Linked DNA regions of Rhodovastum atsumiense. The protein of the gene in region 2 interacts with the protein of the main gene of each other region in a pairwise test. Links are inferred from orthologs where the notes say so. Each region holds a gene or a part of one and is shown on either strand. Other genes may lie near its edges. The genes, in order: gltA and NBY65_RS04895.

Region 1 (10,954 bases), 440 kb from region 2 along the record:
CGACCGGCCGGACATGGACGGCACCTCCCGGCTCTCGCCGCACCTGCATTTCGGCGAGATCAGCGCCGACCAGCTCTGGCACGCCGCCCGGGCCGCCGGCGACGGCCCCGGCCAGATCGCCTTCATCCGCGAAATCCTGTGGCGGGAATTCTCCGCCCACCTGCTCTGGCATCATCCCACCCTGCCGGAGACCCCGCTCCGGCCGAACTTCGCCCGCATGCCCTGGCAGACGGCCCCGCGAGCGCTCCGTGCCTGGCAGCGCGGCCGCACCGGCCTGCCGATCGTCGATGCCGGGATGCGCCAGCTCTGGCAGACCGGCTGGATGCATAATCGCGTGCGCATGATCGTCGCCAGCCTGCTGGTCAAGCACCTGATGCTGCCCTGGCAGCAGGGCGAGGCCTGGTTCTGGGACACGCTGGTGGACGCCGATCTCGCCAACAACGCCGCCTCCTGGCAGTGGGTGGCGGGCTGCGGCGCCGATGCCGCCCCGTTCTTCCGGATCTTCAACCCGGTGCTGCAGGGCCGGAAGTTCGACCCCGATGGCAGCTATGTCCGCCGCTTCGTCCCGGAGCTGGCCCGCCTGCCCGATCGCTGGATCCACGAGCCCTGGGCTGCCCCCGCCGACGTGCTGGAAGCCGCCCGGTTGCGCCCCGGCATCACCTATCCCGCGCCGATCGTCGACCTAGCCGCCGGGCGGGCCCGCGCGCTGGCCGCCTTCGCCAGCCTGTCGGCCACGTGATCCCGCCGCGTACCCCGCTGCGGGTGGTGGGCGACGTGCACGGCGACGCCGTCGGCTTCGCCCGGGCCGCTGACACCGAGCGTTTCGTCATCCAGCTCGGGGACCTGACGGATAACGGCCCCGACAGCGCCGGTGCATTGCGCATCGCCTTGCGCCTGCGGGCGGAGCGCCGGGGCCTGTTCCTGCTCGGCAACCATGATCACAAACTCGCGCGGCGGCTGCTCGGTCGCGAGGTGCGCACCGATGCCGCCCTGGCAGCGACGCTCGCCCAGCTCGACCCGGCGCTGCAGGCAGAGGCGCTGGAGGCGATCCGCCAGGCCCCGGCCTGGCTGCGCCAGGGCACCCGTTTCTTCGTCCATGGCGGCTTCCACACGACCATGCTCGCCACCCCGCCGCCCGCCTTCGGCACCAGGCCCACCGGCGCGCTCGCCCGCGCCCTGTTCGGCCAGACCACCGGCCGCATGCAACGCGACGGCTACCCCGAGCGCGTGCTCGACTGGATCGACCGCATCCCGCCCGGCCTGACCGTCTATTGCGGCCACGACATGCGCTCGACCGACGGGCGCCCCTGGATGCGCCAGGGCGCGGCCGGGGGCACGGCGGTGTTCCTGGACACGGGGGCCGGAAAGGGTGGACATCTCTCCTGGATCGACCTCCCCGGAGAGGGCTGAGATGTCTCCCTGTCTGCCCGGGCCGGGCTGACGCCATGCGCGCCCTGCCCGCCGTCCTGCTGCTCTCGCTGGCCGCGGCGGCGCCCTCCGTCGCGCCGGCCCCGTCCGCCACCCCGGCCACCCCCTGCGAACCCTGCCATGTCCCGGGCGGCATCTATCACGTCCATGCCCCGCCGGGCTGGAACGGCACCACGCCGCTGCCGCTGCTGGTGTTCCTGCACGGCCATCGCGGCAGCGGCGCCGGCATCCTCGACAACCCCGAGGTGACCGGCCCCGCCGACCAGCTCGGGTTCCTGCTGGTCGCCCCGGACGGCGCCGGCGGCGACTGGTCGCACCAGGGCGCGCCACGCCAGACCCGCGATGACCGCAGCTTCCTGCGTACGGTCGTGGCCGATGTGCGCAAGCGCCTGCCGGTTACTCACACCATCGTACTTGGCGGCTTCAGCAGCGGCGGCTCGATGGTGTGGGACATGGCCTGCTTCGCGCCGCTCGGCTTCACCGCCTTCCTGCCCTTCGCCGGCGGCTTCTGGGAACGCATGCCCACCGCCTGCACCGCCCCGGTCAACCTGCGGCACGTGCACGGCACCGCCGATCCCGTGGCGCCGCTCGCGGGCCGATCGATCGGCGAGCGCTGGCGTCTGGCCGACATCCACCGCGGCTTCACGATCTGGCGCGAAACCGACCGCTGCCAGGGCGAACCGGACCACCGGGTCAGCGCCGGCGAACTGGATTGCATGGTCTGGTCCTGCCGCACCCGCCGCACCCTGGAACTTTGCCTGCATCCGGGGGGACACGAGATCGAAGGCACCTGGCTCGGCGAAGGACTGCGCTGGGCCAGCCGCCTGCCGGCGCAGCGCTGAAAGGCAAGGGCTCCGCCCTTGACCCGGCAGGGGTCAGGGGACCCCTGCACCCCAGGTGCGCTGCGCGGCGAAGAATGGGATCCAAGGGCGAAGCCCCTGGCGAGGTCCAGGGGCAGAGCCCCTGGTCGGGTGCGGGGTGAAACCCCGCGCTCATTCCGGCAGGTAGGTAATCAACTTTCCATTGCGGTGGAACCGCAATCCCGCCCATCGTCCTTCCAGGTCGTACCAGACATCCACATCGGTGCCGACCGTCACCGAGTGCCGCCACCCGCGCAGGCTGCCATCACCGCCGGGCAGCGTCTCCAGCGGACCCGCCGTGACCTGCTTGTCGTACATCTGTCCGTCCTGGGCGCTGAACAGCGGCGCGGCCAGCACCGCGCGGTTCCACCAGGTCGAGGGCAGTGCGGCCGCCGGCGCGATGTGGCGGCCGGCGCTGCCTTCGACCGTCACCCCTCCGCCTTGCCGCATCGCCCGCATCCACAGCTTCGTGCCGTCGTCATTGGTCTGGCTCTCGATCCGGACGAAAGTCTGTCCCTGCCATGTCTCGACGGCCTGGTGGGTGAAGCGGAACACGGTCAGCGGGCCGACCGTCACCGCCAGCCTGATCGTGCTGGACGCTTCCAGCGCCTCGCCACGGCGGCTGAAGCGTACGGCATGGGTGCCGATGGGCCTGCCATCGGCGAGCACGCGGAAACTGCGGTCGGTCGCGAGCAGCGCGGCGCCGGCCGCGCCGGCTGGCAATGCCAGCAAACCGGCCAACATTGCCCGCCGGCCAAGCCGCAGCCATGGGCGCTCATGGGTCATCACGATGGGTGTTTCTCCAAGCATCCCGGGAACCGCCGGGCGCTGCCCAAAGCTTAGGCATGGGCGCAGACACGACAAGCGGCGCAGGACGTGGCAGACTTCCGCCCGATCGTTCCCTGGAGAGGCAGACCGCCGCCTTGCGCCAGTTGTTGCTGATGCGTCACGCCAAGTCCTCATGGGACGACCCGAAGCTGTCCGACCATGCCCGGCCGCTCAATGCTCGCGGCCGTCTGGCGGCCGCGACCATGCGTCGCGCCATGCGCGATCTCGGGCTGTCCCCCGATGTGGTGCTGGTGTCATCGGCCCGCCGAACGCTGCAGACGCTCGAAGCGCTGGAGCCGTGGGACGAGACGCCGCTGGTCGAGCCGATGGACGCCCTTTATCTCGCCACCACCGGGCAATTGCTGCAGGTGCTGCGGGGTGTGGCCGAAACCGCCCGCAGCGTGCTGCTGATCGGCCACAACCCGGGGCTGCACGAGCTGGCCATGACCCTGGTCGGCGCGCATGCCATCACCCTCGGGGGCAACGCCGTGCAGCGCCTGGCCGAGGGCTACCCGACCGGTGCGCTCGCCGAGTTCGCGGTGGCCGGCGCCTGGCGCAACCTGGGCGAGGGCGGCGGACGGCTGCTGCGTTTTCTCTGTCCCCGTGACCTGCCGGAGCTGGCGGTCTGAACGCCATGCACATACGCCTGCCGGATACGGCCGAAGCCACCGTTTCTCCGTCGCGTTCGCCATCGCTTTCGCTCGATCTCGCCCTTGCCCCCGACGAGGCGTCGCGCCTGCCGCGCCTGCTGCAGGCGACACGGAATCGTGCCACGACGCTGCGCCTCATCTGGCACGACACGGCGGATGGCGCGCTCGCCGCCGAAGGGCTGGCGCTGCTGGAGCGCCGCCAGGGCCGCACCACCATCTGGCTGCTGCAGCGGATCCTGCCCGGGCCGGAGGAGCTTGCGCCGCCCGGCACGCCCTTCCCGGTGCTGGCCGAGGCCGCGTCTCCCGAGCTGCTCGGGTCGGACCTGCCCGCCGACCTGACCCCCATCGCCACGCTCGAGGGGCGGGCGCGGCCCTTCGCCGGCGCCGGAGGCGTGGAGGCGATGCTGCTGGCCGGCACGCTGCACGCCGGCGATGTTGAAGGCCCCTGCGCGCGCCTGCTGTTGCGCGGCCCCGCCGGCGCCGTCGCCACGGTGGTCACCACGCTGGCCAGTACGGTCGCGCTCACTGTCCCGGCGGCTTCGCTGGCGGCGGAAGCGGCGGCGCTCGCCGGCCGGCCGCTGCCGCCGCGCCGGCTCGGGGCCCCCTCCCTGGCCGCGCGCAGCACGGTCGGCGAAGCCTTCGCGCACATCGTCGCGCACCTGACCGACGTCGTCCTGCACCATGCCCCCGCCGCGACGGCGGCGCAGGCCCCCGTGCCGGTCCACCAGATGCGGGTGGCGCTGCGTCGCCTGCGCTCGGCCACCGGGCTGTTCCGGCGCGCCGTGCAGTGCGAGGAACTCGATGCTGTCACGACCGGCCTGAAGACGCTGGCCCGCACGCTCGGGCCGGCGCGGGACTGGGACGTGTTTACCACCGGCATCGGCGCGAAGGTCGGCACCGTCTTTCCTGCCGATCCGGCGATCACCCGCATGCTTGCCGCCGCCGAGCGGCGGCGCCAGGAGGCCTATGGGACGTTGCGGGCCTGGCTGGACGGCCCCGAGTTCCGTCACCTCGCCCTGGCGCTGGCGATGCTGGCCGCGGCGCGGCCGTGGGACGCGCCGGGCGATGGCGATGGCGAACGGGCCCGACAGGCGCGCCGGCTGGCGATGCCGCTGTCCGACTTCGCCTCTCGCGTGCTGGAGCGGCGACTTGCTCCCTTGCGCAAGGCCGGCGACGACGTCACCGCGCTGCCGGTGGAAACCCTGCATCAGCTACGGATTGCCGGCAAGCGCCTGCGCTATGCGGCTGAATTCTTCGCCCCCCTGTTCCCCGGGCGCGGGACCCGTCGCTTCATCCGCCGCCTCACCGCGCTGCAGGAAGCGATCGGGCATCTCAATGACGCGGCCGTGGCGGCGGGGCTGCTGGAAGAAATCGGTGCCGCCGGCAGCTACGCCGGCGGCGTGGTGCAAGGCTTCGTCGCCGCGCAGGCGGGTGACAGCCGGGCCGAGATCGCACGCTGCTGGAACCGCTTTCACCGGCTGGATCCTTTCTGGAACTGATCGGGCGAGGCGGCTTTCCAGGCGAGGTCCCGGAGACAACGGTTGAATTCGCCCGACCGACGCGATAGGCGTCGGCGCCCCGGAATACTCCCGCGGGGTCCCGCCTGGTTCCAACATGGTCGCCCCGGACCATCCCCAGGGGCGGATCCTGCGTTGTCGTGAGGGAGTCGGCCGGGCGGCGGGGTGCCCTTCAGGCATGCCCGGACGGGGAATTTCGCGATGACGGAGGTGTAGGCACAGGCCAATGGCGTGGGCTGCGGCGGGACGGCACCAGGCCGAACGCCTCCCTGCGCGGTTTTTGCTGCAGGCGCGAAGGTTGCGTGTCCGCCATCCCGGTCCTAGTGTCCCGCATAGCCGAGGGGATCGCGCCGGATCGCGGCCAAGGCGCATAAATGCGGCGGCGAATACGCCGCCTGGAAATGAGGGAAGATTCATGAGCGGCACGAATGGCGGCGGATCGATCACGGTCACGCTCGATGGCACGAACAAGTCGACGCGGCTGCCGCTGATCCCGGGCAGCATCGGCCCACAGGTCGCCGACATCCGCAAGCTTTACGACAGCGTCGGGGTGTTCACCTACGATCCGGGTTACGGCAACACCGCCTCCTGCGAAAGCAAGATCACCTACATCGACGGCGACGCCGGCATCCTGCTGCACCGTGGCTACCCGATCGAGCAGCTCGCCGAGCATTCCAACTTCCTCGAAGTGGCCTATCTGCTGCTCAACGGCGACCTGCCGACGCCCAAGCAGAAAGCCGAATTCGAGATGGGCGTGCTGCGGCACAACATGGTGCACGAGCAGCTGCGCAGCTTCTACAACGGATTCCGCCGCGACGCGCATCCGATGGCGGTGATCTGCGGCGTGGTCGGCGCGTTGTCGGCCTTCTATCACGACAGCCTCGACATCAATAATGCCGACCATCGGCGCATCGCCGCCTTCCGGCTGATCGCCAAGGTGCCGACGATCGCTGCCTGGGCCTACAAATATTCGATCGGCCAACCGTTCATGTACCCCCGCAACAATCTCGGGTACGCAGAGAACTTCCTGTACATGATGGGCGCGGTGCCGCCCGAGGAATACAAGCTCAATCCGGTGCTGGCGCGGGCGATGGATCGCATCCTGATCCTGCATGCCGACCACGAGCAGAACGCCTCGACCAGCACGGTGCGGCTGGCCGGCTCGACCGGCGCCAACCCCTTCGCCTGCATCGCCGCCGGCATCGCCAGCCTGTGGGGGCCCGCCCATGGCGGCGCCAACGAGGCGGTGCTGAAGATGCTGGGCGAGATCGGCCATGTCAGCAACATCAAGTCCTTCATCGAAAAGGTGAAGGACAAGAACAGCAACGTCCGCCTGATGGGCTTCGGCCACCGGGTCTACAAGAACTACGACCCGCGCGCGAAGATCATGGCGCAGACCTGCCACGAGGTGCTCGAGGACCTCGGCATCAAGGACGATCCGCTGCTCGACCTTGCCATGGAGCTGGAGAAGATCGCGCTCGACGACGAGTATTTCGTCAGCCGCAAGCTGTACCCGAACGTCGATTTCTACTCTGGCATCATCCTCAAGGCGATGGGCTTCCCGACCAGCATGTTCACCGTGCTGTTCGCGGTGGCGCGCACCGTCGGCTGGATCAGCCAGTGGAAGGAACAGGTCGAAGACCCGAGCCAGCGCATCGGCCGTCCGCGGCAGATCTACACCGGCGCGGTGCAGCGGAATTTCGTGCCGCTCGCCCAGCGCGGCTGAGCCTCCGCCATTCCTCTTGCGCGGCCCGGTCGGCACTCGCCGGCCGGGCCTTTTTCATGGCGCTCGCCGCGGGACGACGGCGCTCTATGCGCCCGGCAGCGGCAGCCCCGCCCGCGCCATCACCGTCCGCGCCAGATCCGGCCGGTCGGTGCAGATCCCATCGACCTCCCAGGCGATCAGCCGTTCCATGTCGGCCGGGTCGTTCACCGTCCACGGCACCACGCGCAACCCGAGCGCGTGCGCTTCCTCGATCTCGGCACGCTGCAACCCGACATGGGAAGGGGCCCAGCACGCCGCTCCCGCCTCGGCCGCCACCGCGCGCGGCACCGAGCCGCCGTAATCGGCGGGCGACGGTCCCCCCCACCACAATGCCGCCGCGGCCACCGTCCTGGCATTGGTGAGGAAGGTCAGTTTCAGCCCCGGCCGCAGCGCGCGGGCATGGCGCAGGCCGCGCCAGTCGAAGGAGCGCAGGTCGAGCCGCCCGAGCGCCCCCGCCGCTTCCGCCACCGCCAGCACGCGCTCGGCCATCTCGGCAGGGGGCACGGTCAGCTCCGGCCGGTCGGCGATCGTTTTCAGCTCGGCATCGATGCGCACGCCACCGGTGGCGCCGAAGGTGGCGGCGAGCGTGGGAATGCGCGCGCCGTCCTGCGCCACCTGCGCAGCGGCATAACCGGTGTCGGGCCGCAATCGTCCGACGTCGTACTGCATCAGCTCGGCGAAGCTCAGGGCGTGGATCGCCGGCCCCTCGCCGGCCAGCCAGGTGCCGTCCGGGCCGCGCACGATGTCGCCATTGAGCGTCGCATCGTGGAACACCACCGGCACGCCGTCGGCGGTGACGCCGATGTCGAGCTCGATCGCGTCCACGCCCAGGGCGATGGTCGCCCGGAATCCCTCCAGCGTGTTCTCGGGAAACAATCCCCGTGCGCCGCGATGCCCTTGCAGTTCGAACCGACGTGCCATGCATGACCCTCCTGCCGGGCGCTTAGGCGCGTGCTTGCGCGTCGGTCAAGTTAGCGGGAGGCTGGCCGCATGAGCGAACGCATTCTCGGCGTGCTCGGCGGCATGGGTCCGCTGGCGAGCGCGCAGTTCATGGCCCGGCTGACATTGCTCACGCCGGCGGCCCGCGACCAGGACCACGTGCCCGCGATCCTGTGGTCGGACCCGCGCGTGCCGGACCGGACCGCGGCCCGGCTTGGCGGCGGCGAGGATCCGCTGCCCTGGTTGCGGCGCGGGCTGCGCGGACTGAAGGCGGCCGGCTGCGGCGCGGTCGCGATTCCCTGCAACACCGCCCATCTCTGGATCGACGGGATGGCGGAGGAAGGCCTGCCCATCCTGCATATCGTCGATGCCGCCGCCGCAGCGCTGCGCGCCGTGGTGCCATCCGGCCCGGTGGGGGTGCTGGGCACGGCCGCGACGTTGCAGACCCGGCTTTATCAGGATCGTCTGGACCGCATGGGCTGGACCTGCGTGACGCCAACCCCCGAGGAAATGGACGGGCTGGTGTCGCCGGGCATCGCCGAGGTGAAGGCCAACCGGCCGGAAGTGGCCTTCGCGCCGCTCGCCGCCGCCGTGCGCGCGCTGGCCGGACGTGGCGCGCAGGCGGTGGTGCTGGGCTGCACCGAGATTCCGCTCGGGATCCAGGCCGGCCCCGCCGACAGCCTCGGCGTGCCGGTGGTCGATACCATCGACGCGCTCGCCCGCGTTGCCATTGCGTGGGCCAAGGGCGACTGACAAGCCGTCACGTCAGGCCGCGTTTTCTTCCGCCGCCCCGGGCGGGTGGATGCCGCCACGCCCCGTCATCACCTGGGCGATCGCATCGGCGAGCCGGTCGGCGCTGATCGGCTTGGTGGCGAAGTGGTCCATGCCGGCGGACAGGCAGGCCACCTCGTCGCCGCGCAGGGCATTGGCGGTCAGGCCGATGATCGGCACGCGCGCTTCCGGTCCGGGCAGGCGGCGGATCGTGGAAGTGGCGGTCAACCCGTCCATCTCCGGCATCATCACGTCCATCAGCACCACGTCGGGCATGGCGGCGCTGACCGCCTGCAACGCCTCCAGCCCGTTGGTAACGGCGGTGACCCGGTGGCCGAGCCGTTCCAGCATGCGGGTGGCAACCAGGCGATTGGTGGCATTGTCCTCGGCCAGCAGCACGTGCAGGCCCTGGGGCCGTTCCGCCGGCTCGGCCGGATCGGCTGCCGGCGCCATGCCGCCGGGCGCCGGCTCGGCGGCATCGGCCCGCAGCAGGATGTCGAAGCGGAACGTGCTGCCCTTTCCCGGCGCGCTCTCGACGGCGATGCCGCCGCCCATCTGCTCGACCAGTCGCCGGCAGATCGCCAGGCCAAGCCCGCTGCCGCCGAAACGACGCGAAATCGAACTGTCGACCTGGGTGAACGCCGTGAACAGGCGCTCCTGCGCGTCCGGGGCGATGCCGATGCCGGTATCGGTCACCGTGAAGGCAAGCCGCACGCGGCCGGGCTCGGCCGGCAGCGCGGCAACCCCCAGGCGCACCGAGCCCGCCGCGGTGAACTTGATGCCGTTGCCAAGCAGGTTCAGCAGCACCTGGCGCAGCCGCCGGGCATCCCCCGAGGCGCGGCGCGGCACGTCCCCGGCAATGTCGAGCCCGAGCGTAAGCCCCTTGGCGCGGGCCTCGGACGACAACAGCTCGATGGCGTTGCCGGCGACGTCGCGCACGTCGAAGGCGGTATCATCCAGCTCGAGCCTGGCGGCATCGAGGCGGGAGAAATCGAGGATGTCGTTGATCAGTTGCAGCAGGTGATTGCCGGATTCGAGCACGATACGCACATAGTGCTGCTCGGTGGCGCCGAGCTTCATCTCGAGCAGCAGGCCGGCGACGCCGATGATGCCATGCAGCGGCGTGCGGATCTCGTGGCTCATCACCGCGAGGAAATCGCTGCGGGCGCGCCCGGCGGCCTCGGCGGCATCGCGGGCGGTGGCCAGGGCCTGCTCGTTCTGGCGGCGCTCGGTCACGTCGGTATAGGTGCGCACCGCCCCGCCATCGGCCAGCAACTGGGTGCGCACTTCCAGGACGGTGCCGTTGAGGCGCTCGCGCTCGTAGATGCCGTATTCCATGCTGATGCCACCGGAGACGACGAAGCGCAGGAAATCGGGATCGATGTGCTCGGGCGGGCCGAACTCGCCGCTGTCGAGCTGATGGCGCAGGATGTCGTTAAAGGCGGGCCTGTGACGGTCGAGCAGTTCGGGCGGCAGGGAGAGCAGCTCGATGGCGCGGCGGTTGATCACCGGCACCCGCCCCTCGGCATCGATCATGATGACGCCCTGGCTGACATTCTCGAGCGTGGCGGTCAGCGCCGCCTGCGACTGCAGCAGCCGCCAGCGCTGCACCAGCAGCGCCGCGGCCGCGGCCGCCACCAGCAAGGTCAGGCAGGCGCCGGCCACGTTGTACTTGCGACGGTCCTGGTAATACGGGGCCAGCGCCTCGGTGGTGTCGCGGCCGACCACGACATAAAGCGGGTGCATCAGGCTGGGCAGGGCAACGCGGCGAAAGCCGATGACCCGCTCGATGCCGTCCACCTCGCTGATCCCGCGGAACGCCCCGCTATCCCGCCCGGCCGCGGCTTCCTCGGCCAGCCGTCCGACGACATGCCCGGACGCGGGATCGGCGGCAGCGGGGGCGCGGGCCCGGATCACGCCGTCGCCGCCAACCAGCAGCACGATGCCCCGGCCGATTTCCAGCGACCGGAAGAAGCGCTCGAAATGGCTGGGATCGACCGTGACCACCAGCGCACCGCCATAGCCGCCATCGGGACGGATGATCCGGCGGGACGTATGCAGCGCGGCACGGCCGGAAAGGCGGCCGATCACCGGGACGCCGACGCACAGCCGGTCCTCGGTGCTTTCCTTCTGGCTGCGGACGTGTTCGCGGTCGGACAGGTCGGTTCGGGATGGAATCAAAAAACTGGACTGGCG
Region 2 (11,032 bases):
GCGTCGACATGCCCCTGGATATCCGGCTCACCGGCATCGTCGCCACCGATGCGGCGGGAAACCGCGTCGCCGAGGTACCGGAAGCGGACGTGTCGCTCTCGGCGGCCTCGCTGCTGGCCGGGCGCATCGTGCCGCGGGCGCTGGACATCGAAGGTATACGCCTGCGTGCGCGTCGGAGCGAGGACGGTAGCGTCGCCGTCGATCTCGGCCCCTCCGGCGAAGCCGGGCAGACGGGCGCCGGCGAAGCCGGCCGGGCGGGCGATGCGGCCTCGGGTGATGCGCCCCCTGCGACGCAACCACAGGACTCCCGGGCGCGGGGGCAGGACTTCGTCGCCGATCTGGTGCGCGATCTCGCGCGGCCGGCGACCTCGGATGCCGGGGTGCTCGGCTCGCGCTGGTCACAGTTGCGCCGGGTCCGCGTCCGCGACGCGGCGCTGACGGTGGAGGATCGCCAGCTCGGCACCACCTGGCGGGCCTCGGAGGTGATGCTCGACATCCGGCGGCGCCCGGAAGGCGGGGCCATCGGCAAGGCGGAACTGGCGCTCGGGCTCGGTGACCAGGTCGTGCGCGCCTCCGCCGAGGCGATCCTGCAGGCCGGCAGCCAGACGACGACGGTGGCGCTGCAGCTCAGCCCGGTCAACCCGGCCCGCCTGGCCAAACTCGCCCCCGCCCTGGCCCCGCTCGCCGCCCTCGACGCGACGGTGACGCTGGGGGGAACGGCGGAGCTGAGCGACGATTTTGCCCCCCAGCGCTTCAGCCTGCGCACCCGTATCGGCGCCGGCCGCATCTTCCTGGGCGAAGGCAGCGCGCCGCTGCTCGGCGCCACGGCCGAATTCGACGGCACCCCCTCGCAGGCCGAGCTGCGCCTGACCCGGCTCGAGCTGGCCCCCCGGCCGGAGGGTCCGCGCAGCGTGATCCAGGCCAGCGCGGCGCTGCGCCGGGCGCATGGGCGCCTGAGCGCCGACATCACCGTGGCACTCGACCAGGTGGCCTTCGCCGACCTGCCCGCGCTCTGGCCCGCCGGCGTGGGCGGGCCGGGCACGCGGCCCTGGATCACCCGCAACATCACCGCCGGCAGCGCCCGCAACGCCCGCATCGCGCTGACCCTGATGGCCGCCGAGGATTTCTCGGACGCCGATGTCACCGCGCTGTCCGGCGGCCTGGACGGCGAGGACCTGACGCTGCACTGGCTGCGGCCGGTGCCGCCGCTCGAACATGGCAATGCCCGCCTCAGCTTCGTCTCGCGCGACGAGATCGAGATCGCGGTCACCTCGGGGCGGCAGGCCGGCGGCACGCAAGGCGGCATCGCCGTGCAATCGGGGCGGGTGACCATCCTGGGCATCGCCGGCCATGACCAGTTCCTGAGCCTGGAGACCGACCTCGCCGGCCCGGTCCCCGACCTGCTCGCGGTGCTGAAGCATCCCCGGCTGCGCCTGCTCGACCGGCGCCCGATCCCGATCCAGGATGCCGCGGGGACCATCGCCGGCAAGCTCACCCTGACGCGGCTGCCGCTCAAGGACGATCTCCCGGTCGAGGACATCCGCATCCAGTCGGTCGGCAAGCTGACGAAGCTGCATCTCGGCGGCATTGCCGCCGGCCACGACCTCGATCGCGGCACGCTGGATTTCGAGGCCGGGACCGAAGGGCTGAAGCTGCGCGGCTCGGCGACGCTCGCCGAGATCCCGACACAGTTGCAGGTCGAGATGGATTTCCGCTCCGGCCCGCCCACGCAGGTCCTGCAGAAGATCACGGTCTCCGGCAATGCCGAAGCGCGCCAGCTCGCCGCCGCCGGGCTGGACAGCGCCGGGCTGCTGGATGGCACCACCGGATTGCAGGCGACCTGGCAAACCCGCCGCAACGGTCGCGGCGAGGTCAGCCTGCGCGCCGATCTCGGCCGGACGGTGCTGCAGTTGCCGCAACTCAATTTCCGCAAGCCGGCCGGACGGCCCGCGACCGGAGAGGCGCATGTCCTGCTCGAGCGCGACCAGGTGACGAGCATCGATCGCCTGCGCATCGATGGTGAGGGCGTGCTCCTGGCCGGCCGGGTCGGCTTCGCCGGCGGGCGCGCGCAACGCCTGCAATTCGACCGGGTGATGCTCGGCCCGGCCACCGATGCCAGCGGCGAACTGCGCATCCCCCAGGCGCCAGGCGAGCCTTGGGTGGCGACGCTGTCCGGTCCGAGCCTCGATGCCTCCGCCGAGTTCGGCCGCGACAGCACCTCGAAGCGCGAGAAGCGCGACGACGCCGACCGGCCAGGTCCCCCCTGGAAGGTGGACATGCGCTTCGAGCGCGTCGTGCTCGGCCCGGAAGGCCGGCTGATGCGCAGCGTCATGGCACGCGCGGAAAACGATGGGGAAGTGATCCGGCGCGGCCTGCTGGAAGGCCGCACCTCCACCAACAAGGGCTTCCGCATCGAAATCACGCCGCAGCCGGGCGGACGGACGCTGAACGGCAGTGCCGAGGATGCCGGCGGGTTGTTGCGGGCGCTCGACGTGGTGGACGACATGCAGGGCGGGCACATGACGGTGACTGGCCGTTATGACGACAGCCGGGCCGGCCACCCGCTTTCGGGCACGGCGGAGATCGTCGATTTCCGCATGCGCAACACCCCGAGCCTCGCCAAGCTGCTGCAGGTGATGACGCTGTACGGGCTGGTCGAGGCGCTGCAGGGGCCGGGGCTGGGCTTTGACCGGCTGATCGCCCCGTTCCGGTTGACCGGGGACGAGCTGGAACTGACCGATGCACGGGTGTTCAACGCCTCGCTCGGCATGACCGCGAAGGGACGGATCGATCTCGCCCGGCGGACGGCCGCGGTGGAAGGCACCATCGTGCCGGCCTATTTCTTCAACACGCTGCTCGGCAAGGTGCCGCTGGTGGGCCGGCTGTTCAGTCCCGAGCGCGGCGGCGGCCTGTTCGCCGCCACCTATGCGGTGCGCGGGAAGCTCGATGATCCCACGGTCACGATCAACGCCCTGGCCGCGCTGACGCCGGGCTTCCTGCGCGGGCTGTTCGGGCTGTTCGACCTGCCGAACGGGGGCGGGCCGCAGAACTGACCAGCGGCCCCAGGCGCCTGGCCACGTTGGCGGGGTTTCACCCCGCACCCGACCAGGGCGCTGCCCTGGACCTGCCAAGGGCTTCGCCCTTGGAACCCATTCTTTGCCGCGTCCGGCCCTCGCCTTTCATGACCGTCCAAAGAAAATGACGAAACCAACGTAAAGGGCCGTTGACACATTACAGCGCGGCAATTTATTCTCCATCCGTGTTCACGAGCTGGGTGGCAGCCACTGCCATCAGGTGATGACTTTGTCGGGCAACACGTTCCGATGACGACCCTGCCGCGGGGCATCGCGGAGAAACGTGTCAATCCTCCTAGTTGGAGAGTTAGTCATGGCGAACAGCCTGTCGGGCCTGACCGACGACGAAGCCCAGGAATTCCACAACCAGTTCAAGACCACCTTCTCGGCCTTCCTCGGCGTCGCCGCGGTCGCGCACCTGCTGGTGTGGATCTGGAAGCCCTGGTTCTAAGCTGAGCTGAGGAGGATAATCTCATGGCTAACCCGCAGGACGATTGGAAGATCTGGCTGGTTCTGAACCCGAAGACCTGGCTGCCGGTGATCTGGATCGCCGCGCTCGTGGTCGCGATCGCGGTTCACCTCGCCGTCGTGTCCCAGCCGAAGTTCAACTGGATCGGTGGCCCGGCGCCGGTTGCGGCGACGAAGTAAAATAAGCGATTTATCGCTTCATTTTATTGGCGTGATAGCGGACAGGGCCGGATGGCTCTGTCCGTTATTTTATTGTTACGGGCCTTCCGCCGTTAACCCGGTTCCGCGGGGCGGCGCCATTCCGCGACGGTGAAGCCCACCAGCAGCCAGAACCCACCGACCAGGAAGCCGCTGGCAACATCGGTCGTGTGGTGCACGCTGAGGAAAATCCGGCTGAAGCCGACCAGGATGATGGCAACCCCGGTCCAGTAGGCGATATCGAAACGCCGCCGCGGGTTGGGCAGGTCGCGCAGGATCGCATAGGCGACGAAGCCGAAGGTCGCCATGGCCCCCGTGGCATGGGCGCTCGGGAAGGACGGCGAGAGCGCCGTCGCCACGCCGTCCAGGAATTCCGGCCGGGGCCGGGCGATGGCGAACTTGCCGATCCAGGTCGTCATCTGCGCGCCGACCAGGGTGAGCCAGAGCGGCATGATCAGCCAGAACCGGCGGCTCGCCCAGAGGAAGCCGGTCGCGGTCACCGCGACCGCCCCGAGCGCTGCGCTTTCGCCGAGCGTGGTCACCCAGACGAAACCACGCAGCAGCCAGGGGGCACGATAGGGTGCGAGCGCGGCATTGATGCGATCATCGAAGGGGGCGGTCGCCTCGCCGCTGACCACCACTTCGGCCAGTCCGCCGAACAACGCCGCCGCGTACAAGGCGGCAAGGATCAGCAGCAGCGCCGGCAGGCCGGAGAAGCGCCGCGGCGTGAGCCTCGCCGCCAGGGCCGCGTGCAGGCGGGGATACCTGGCCTCCAGCCAGGCCCGCAACGGCCGGGTGCGGACCCAGGCCCCCGACCGGCGCAGCCGCACCGCCCAGCGTGGCGCCAACGCCAGCGCCTGCCCCAGCGCCAGCCAGGCCAGCCGCCGGACCAGCAGCAGCGCGGCAACGACAAGCAGGATGATCGCCAGCAGCAGCACGGTCCCTGCCCCTTCCGCGCCCGCGCCCACCTCCGGGGTCATGGCACGAAGACCCCGATGGCACGGCGGCGCACGCGAAACCGCGCCGGGGTCTTGGTGGTGATCTCCCCGTCCGTGTTCACCGAGCGGGGACGGCGGGTGCGGATCTCGATCTGCTCGCCTTCCAGGGTGCGGATCTCCGACCAGGTGTCGAGGCGGCCGCTGCGCAGCGCCGGCAACAGGCGCAGCAGGCGCCAGAAGCTGGAGATCTCCAGGCTGTAGATGTGCAGTTGCCCGTCATCGATGCGCGCATGCTCCGAGACGGTCATGCCGCCGCCGTAGTGGCGGCCGTTGCCGACCGCCACATGCACCGTGCGCGAAACCTCGACAGTGGGACCATGGATGATTTCCGCATGGAACGGGCGCAGCCGCGAGAGCACGCGCGCGCCGGCAATGGCATAGCCGAGCGGACCGAAGCGGCGCTTGGCGTCGCGACTCAGCGCCCGGGTCAGGTCCACGCCGAAGCCGATGCTGGCGACGTTGAAGAACGGATGCCCGTTGACCTCGCCGAGGTCGATGCGATGCACCTTGCCGGCGGCGATGATCCGCGCCGCCGCCTCCGGGTCGGCCGGGATCCCGAGCGTGCGGGCGAGGTCGTTGGCGGTGCCGAGCGGGATGATGCCGAGCGGCAGCCCGGTGTCCAGCAGCCCGGGGGCGGCGGCATTCATCGTGCCGTCGCCGCCGCCGATGATCACGCGATCGACCTCGCCGGCCAGGCCGCGGATCAGATCCGACAGATCCCCGGCCCGCTGGCAGTCGCGGCAGAGCACTTCCTCCCCCGCCTGCTGCAGCACGCGGGTGACCGTGTCCCGCGCCCCGGCCCCGCTGCGGCTGTGCGGGTTGACGATCAGCAGCGCCGGGCGCCGCGTCATGCGCCGCCCCCCTCGGGCCGGGCCAGGCGGCGGCGCCGGCGGCCGGCCATTTGGTTCAGCGTCTCGACCAGGGCAGAGAAGCCGATCGCGGCGTAGATGTAGCCCTTCGGCACATGCGCGCCGAAGCCATCGGCGACCAGGGTCATGCCGATCAGCAGCAGGAACGAGAGCGCCAGCATCTTCACCGTCGGATGGCGATCGACAAAGCCCGCGACCGGACCGGCGGCGAGCATCATGATCGCGATCGAAATGCACACCGCCGTGACCATCACCCACAGCTCGTTGGCCATGCCCACCGCAGTGATGACGCTGTCGAGCGAGAACACCAGGTCTAGCGCCGCGATCTGGACGATGGCGGAAGCGAAGCCGATCCTTGCCGTGCCGGCGGTGCCGTGCTCGCCCTCGCCCTCGATGCGGGCGTGGATCTCCACGGTGCCCTTGTAGACCAGGAACAACCCGCCGCCGATCAGGATCAGGTCACGCCAGGAAAAACTGTTTCCCGCCACCGCGAACACCGGCGCGGTCAGGTGCATGATCCAACTGATCGTGGCCAGCAGCGCGAGTCGCAGCCCGAGCGCCAGGGTCAGGCCGATCCGTCGCCCGGCAGCCTGCTGCGCCGGTGGCAGGCGGCCAGCGATGATGCTCAGGAAAATCAGGTTGTCGATGCCAAGGACGATCTCGAGCGCCGTCAGGGTCAGCAGGCTCGCCCAGATCTGTGGGTCGGTCAGCCAGTCCATCACATCCCCCGGCCTGGTACGGCGAAACATGGCCGGCCCAGGGGCCGCCACCGGGTAGGGACGGAAAAGACGATCATCGCGTGATGCTCCATCGGGTCATGGTGGAGAACACGCGCGACACGGCGATCGGATCCGCAACGGCACCGGCTTCGCCGCGAAGCGCGCGGTGATCCGACATCGCAGGGTTGGCCGGCGCAAGCCGACGTCCCTGCCAGAGGGGCCCGGACCGTGTTTGCAGGCCAACAGATCGTACGCCGGTGGGTTCGCGCAACCCGGAGACTGCCCGGACACGTGATCCTCCACCACGGCCCGGTCGGCATCGCCACGCCTACCGACAAGGGAAAAGGTCGCGGTATCTTCGCTGGACAGCCGGACCGGAGGTCCTTATCGGCTGCCCACGTCGTTTCGCCCTCCTTCATCGGTTTTGCCGGGAGCAGCCCGTGGCCCCACGCCGTCCTGTCGTCGTCTTCGATCTCGGCGGCGTGCTGATCGACTGGAACCCACGCCATCTCTATCGCAAGCTTTTCGCGGGCGATGAGGCGGGCATGGAGCGCTTCCTCGCGCAGGTGTGTTCGCCGGCCTGGAACCTGACGCTGGATGCCGGGCGCGACTGGGCAGAGGCGATCGCCGAGCTGGTGGCGCAGCACCCGGAACAGGCGGCGTTGATCACGGCCTACCACCAGCGCTGGCCCGAGATGCTGGGTGGGCCGATCGCCGGCAGCGTCGCCATCCTCGACGAATTGCGGCAATCCGGGACGCCCCTGTACGCGCTCACCAACTGGTCCGACGAAACCTTCGCGATCGCGCTTCGGCTTTACGACTTCCTCGGCTGGTTCGAAGGCATCGTGGTTTCCGGACGGGAACGTCTGGTCAAGCCGGACCCGCGGCTCTTCCGGATCCTGCTGGACCGCCATGGGCTCGCCGCCGGGGATGTTGTCTATATCGACGACAACCCTGCCAATGCCGAGGCGGCGGGCCGGCTCGGCATGCACCCCATCCACTTCACCACCGCGCCGGCGCTGCGTGCAAATCTTGGAGAGCTGGGGCTGCTGGCCGGGCATTAAGAAGCGCCGGCGGCCTGGCACCGATCCCCTGATGGCGGGGCGGCTTCGCGGCGGTCGCGGGGCTGCAGGGGCGGACCAATGGGGAATGATTTTGCAGCCGCTTTCAATGAGCTACGGCAGAATTGCCCACGGTCGATTCCTGACTTGCATCGCTTGAATGATCCGTGCTTGGTCGGTGGCACAGGAACGCCCAGAGCCGTTCGGCAACATCTCTTTACTCTTCGGGCTTTCACCAGCACCGGGTGGAAGTTTCCTGCGCAACTGGTTCTAATTTGTAATCAGATGTGGTGAATATTTCGTTCTGAAACCGGTTTCAAAATTTCCATTCGGATTGACCCAGGTCAAACCTTCGCTTCCCTCAGTTGAATTATTTGTGCATCTGCGAACTTCGCTCCGGCATGTCGCCGGTCACCAGACCAAGGAGATGGCGCATGATCCTCTCGCCCTTGGCGGCTGCCGCAGGGATGCCGGACGGCATCGGCGCACGGCGGCAGAACGTGGCCCGCGACAAGGCATAAGCCGGACGCATCGCGATGCGTGCTTCTCTGCTGCTCACCTTTTTGCGGAAAACGGGCGCGGGCGCACCGTGGCAACCGGGCCCGGGAGCGATTGCTCCCGCTTGGCAACGGCCCTTGGATACGTTACCTGCTGATACCAAGCTGGGCTGGTGCCGGGGAGGACATCACCTGGCCGGCGGAGCTCGCCGTATCGGCTGGTCCAAGGGCCGACGCGTCGGGATCCCGCCCTCTGCCAGGTCGCACTCAACCGGGCGGCCCTGGGCCCTGACTGCTTTCTTGCCGCCCCGCCACCCGACACCGACCTGGTCGCTGCCGTGCAGGCGCGGTACGCCGCGCGCGGCCGGACGGATATATGAAATCGCCGGTCAAACGTGCCGGCGAGGAGGAGACCGCCGTGAGCACTGAAACCTCCCTGATCCTGGTCCTGAACAGCGGGTCGTCCTCGCTCAAATTCGCCGTCCACGAGACCGGCGCGCGGACAGCCCTGTTGTCCGGCCTTGCCGAGCGCCTCGGCGCCGCACAGCCGACCATCACCTTCAAGGAAGCCGACCGGAAGGCGACGCACGCGCTGCCGGCCGCCACCCATACCGCGGCGCTGGACGCGGTGCTGGCCGAGCTCACCCGCCATGGCTGGCTGGATCGCCTGACCGCGATCGGCCACCGCGTGGTGCATGGCGGCGAGCGCTTCGCCGCCTCGGTGGTCATCACCCCGCAGGTCATCGCCGACATCGAGTCCTGCAGCCATCTGGCACCGCTACACAACCCGCCGGCGCTGCTGGGCATACGCGTCGCGATCGAGCGGCTGCCGACGATCCCGCATGTCGCCGTGCTCGACACCGCCTTCCACCAGACGATGCCGCCCCGGGCCTACATGTACGCGCTGCCGATGTGGGTCTATCGCGACCATGGCGTGCGCCGCTACGGCTTCCACGGCACCAGCCACCGCTTCGTGGCGCAGGAAGCCGTGCAGATGCTCGACCTCGATCCCGCCGACCATGGCCTGGTCATCGCCCATCTGGGCAACGGCTCCTCGGCAACGGCGGTGCAGGACGGGCGCAGCGTCGATACCACGATGGGCATGACCCCGCTGGAAGGCCTGGTGATGGGCACCCGCCCAGGCGATGTGGATCCCGGCGCCCTGATCTACCTGATGCGCCGCACCGGCTGGACCGTCGACGAGATGGACGCGATGCTGAACAAGCAATGCGGCCTGCTCGGGCTGTCCGAGCTGTCGAATGACTGCCGCGAACTGGGCAACGCCGCCGCCGAAGGCCACGAGGGCGCCAACCTGGCGCTCGATGTGTTCGTGCACCGGCTGGCACGGCATATCGGCGGGCTGGCGATGTCGCTGCGACGCCTGGATGCGGTGGTGTTCACCGGCGGCATCGGCGAGAACGCCGCGCGCATCCGCGAAATGACGCTGCAACGCCTCGCGCCGCTCGGGATCGAGCTGGATGCCGAGGCGAACCGCCGCTGTGTCGGTGGCACCCCCGGCCTGATCAGCACCGGCAACAAGCCGGCGGCGCTGGTGGTGAACACCAACGAGGAATGGATGATTGCCTGCGACACAGCCGCCCTGGCCCGTGCCGGCGCGGAAGAGCAGGATTCGCTGAAGGAGATCGCCTGACATGGACCGGCCGCGCCAGACATTCTTTCTGGCTCCCGTCTCGGATGACGTGGGACTGACTTCGATGGCGCTCGGCCTGGTGCAGGCGCTGCGCCGCGACCATGTCGCGGTCGGTTTCATCAAGCCGATCCTGCAGCCAGACACACGGGGCGTCGCCGACCTCGCCCCCTACTTCGCCCGCAACGTCCTGCATCTGGAAACACCGGAGCCGATCGCGTACGCGCAGGCCGAGGCCAGCGTGCGCAACGGCGGCCTGGACGCGCTGATGGAAGACCTGGTGGCGATGGTGGAGGCGGCCGGGGCCGGCTGCGACGCCGTCGTGATCCAGGGCCTGATCCCCTTTGCCGACCTGCAGGTCGCGAGCCAGCTCAACGCCGCCATGGCGCGCAGCTTCGCCGCCAGCCTGGTGCCGGTGCTCTCCGGGACCGGCCAGAACGCCGAGGCGCTCGGCGCCGTGGTCGACCTGACTGTCCGCCAGTTCGCCGACGGCGAGGAACCGCCGCCGGTCGCCGGCGTGCTGGTCAACCGGCTGAAGGCGGGCCCGATGGCCGGCGCGCTCGGCGAGTACCTGCCCGGCAGCGGTGGCCGCGTGCCGGTGCTGGGCGACGTGCCGTTCGAGCCGAAGCTGACCGCGCCGCGGCTGCAGGACGTGGTCGAGGCGCTCAGCCTCGGCATCGAGCAGGAAGGCAATCTCGCGCGGGCGCGGGTGCAGCATTTCGTCACCGCCGGGCGCGGCGTCGATGGCGTGATCGACCGGCTGCGGCCGGGCACGCTGGTGGTGGCGGCGGGCGAGCGCAGCGACATCATCCTGGCGACGGCGCTTGCGCACATGCAGGGCATGCCGCTCGCCGGCCTGCTGCTGACCTGCGGCACGCGGCTGTCGCCGCAGGTGGCTTCCATGCTGCGGGCGCCGCAGCTCGCCGGGCTGCCGATCCTGACCACGCATGAGGACACCTTCGCCTCTGGTGCGCTGCTCGCCGGGCTGTCGCGGCATGTGCGCCGCGACGACACCGAGCGGATGGAGCAGTCGATCGCGCACACGGCCGAGCACATCGACACCGGCTCGCTGCGCTCCCAGCTCGGGCGGCCCGGGCGGCTGCGCATGCCCCCGCCGGCGTTCCGCCACCGCCTGGTGCAGGCGGCGCGCGAGGCGGCGAAGCGGATCGTGCTGCCCGAGGGTGACGAGCCGCGCACGCTGCAGGCAGCGGCGATCTGCCAGCGCAAGGGCATCGCGCAATGCGTGCTGCTCGGCAACCCCGACCACATCCGCCAGGTGGCCGAGACGCAGGGCGTGGTGCTGCCGCCCGACATCGAGATCATCGATCCGATGGCGGTGCGCGGCCAGTACGTGGCGCCGATGTGCGAGCTGCGCCGCAGCAAGGGCCTGACCGCCGTGCAGGCGGAGCACCAGCTTGAGGACACCGTGGTGCTGGGCACCATGATGCTGGCGCAGGACGACGTGGACGGGCTGGTGTCCGGCGCGGTGCACACCACCGC

Evidence for each region.
Region 1: the proteins of NBY65_RS04895 (region 2) and gltA interact in binary tests that used the Escherichia coli proteins (3 or more experiments, as listed by UniProt). The link is inferred for Rhodovastum atsumiense from one-to-one orthologs.

What each region holds. Positions count from the first base shown.
Region 1 is NZ_OW485601.1:680,324-691,277, forward strand. What follows is about bases 5,008-7,853. They hold gltA (citrate synthase), read left to right. Parts: upstream 5,008-5,698; coding sequence 5,699-7,009; downstream 7,010-7,853. Other genes in these bases: NBY65_RS02895 (CYTH and CHAD domain-containing protein), read left to right, coding at 5,008-5,265; NBY65_RS02905 (glycerophosphodiester phosphodiesterase family protein), read right to left, coding at 7,094-7,853. In the rest of the region: NBY65_RS02870 (cryptochrome/photolyase family protein), read left to right, coding at 1-739; NBY65_RS02875 (metallophosphoesterase), read left to right, coding at 736-1,410; NBY65_RS02880 (alpha/beta hydrolase family esterase), read left to right, coding at 1,446-2,270; NBY65_RS02885 (DUF6134 family protein), read right to left, coding at 2,421-3,074; NBY65_RS02890 (SixA phosphatase family protein), read left to right, coding at 3,212-3,745; more of NBY65_RS02895, read left to right, coding at 3,751-5,007; more of NBY65_RS02905, read right to left, coding at 7,854-7,969; cuyB (cysteate racemase), read left to right, coding at 8,039-8,740; NBY65_RS02915 (ATP-binding protein), read right to left, coding at 8,753-10,954.
Region 2 is NZ_OW485601.1:1,118,455-1,129,486, forward strand. What follows is about bases 3,654-6,577. They hold NBY65_RS04895 (lipid kinase), read right to left. Parts: upstream 5,590-6,577; coding sequence 4,717-5,589; downstream 3,654-4,716. Other genes in these bases: pufA (light-harvesting antenna LH1, alpha subunit), read left to right, coding at 3,654-3,722; NBY65_RS04890 (phosphatase PAP2 family protein), read right to left, coding at 3,815-4,720; NBY65_RS04900 (TerC family protein), read right to left, coding at 5,586-6,326. Also shown: NBY65_RS04875 (YhdP family protein), read left to right, coding at 1-3,053; pufB (light-harvesting antenna LH1, beta subunit), read left to right, coding at 3,388-3,525; more of pufA, read left to right, coding at 3,549-3,653; NBY65_RS04905 (HAD family hydrolase), read left to right, coding at 6,767-7,390; NBY65_RS04910 (acetate/propionate family kinase), read left to right, coding at 8,303-9,535; pta (phosphate acetyltransferase), read left to right, coding at 9,537-11,032. UniProt on the Escherichia coli protein: In vitro phosphorylates phosphatidylglycerol but not diacylglycerol; the in vivo substrate is unknown.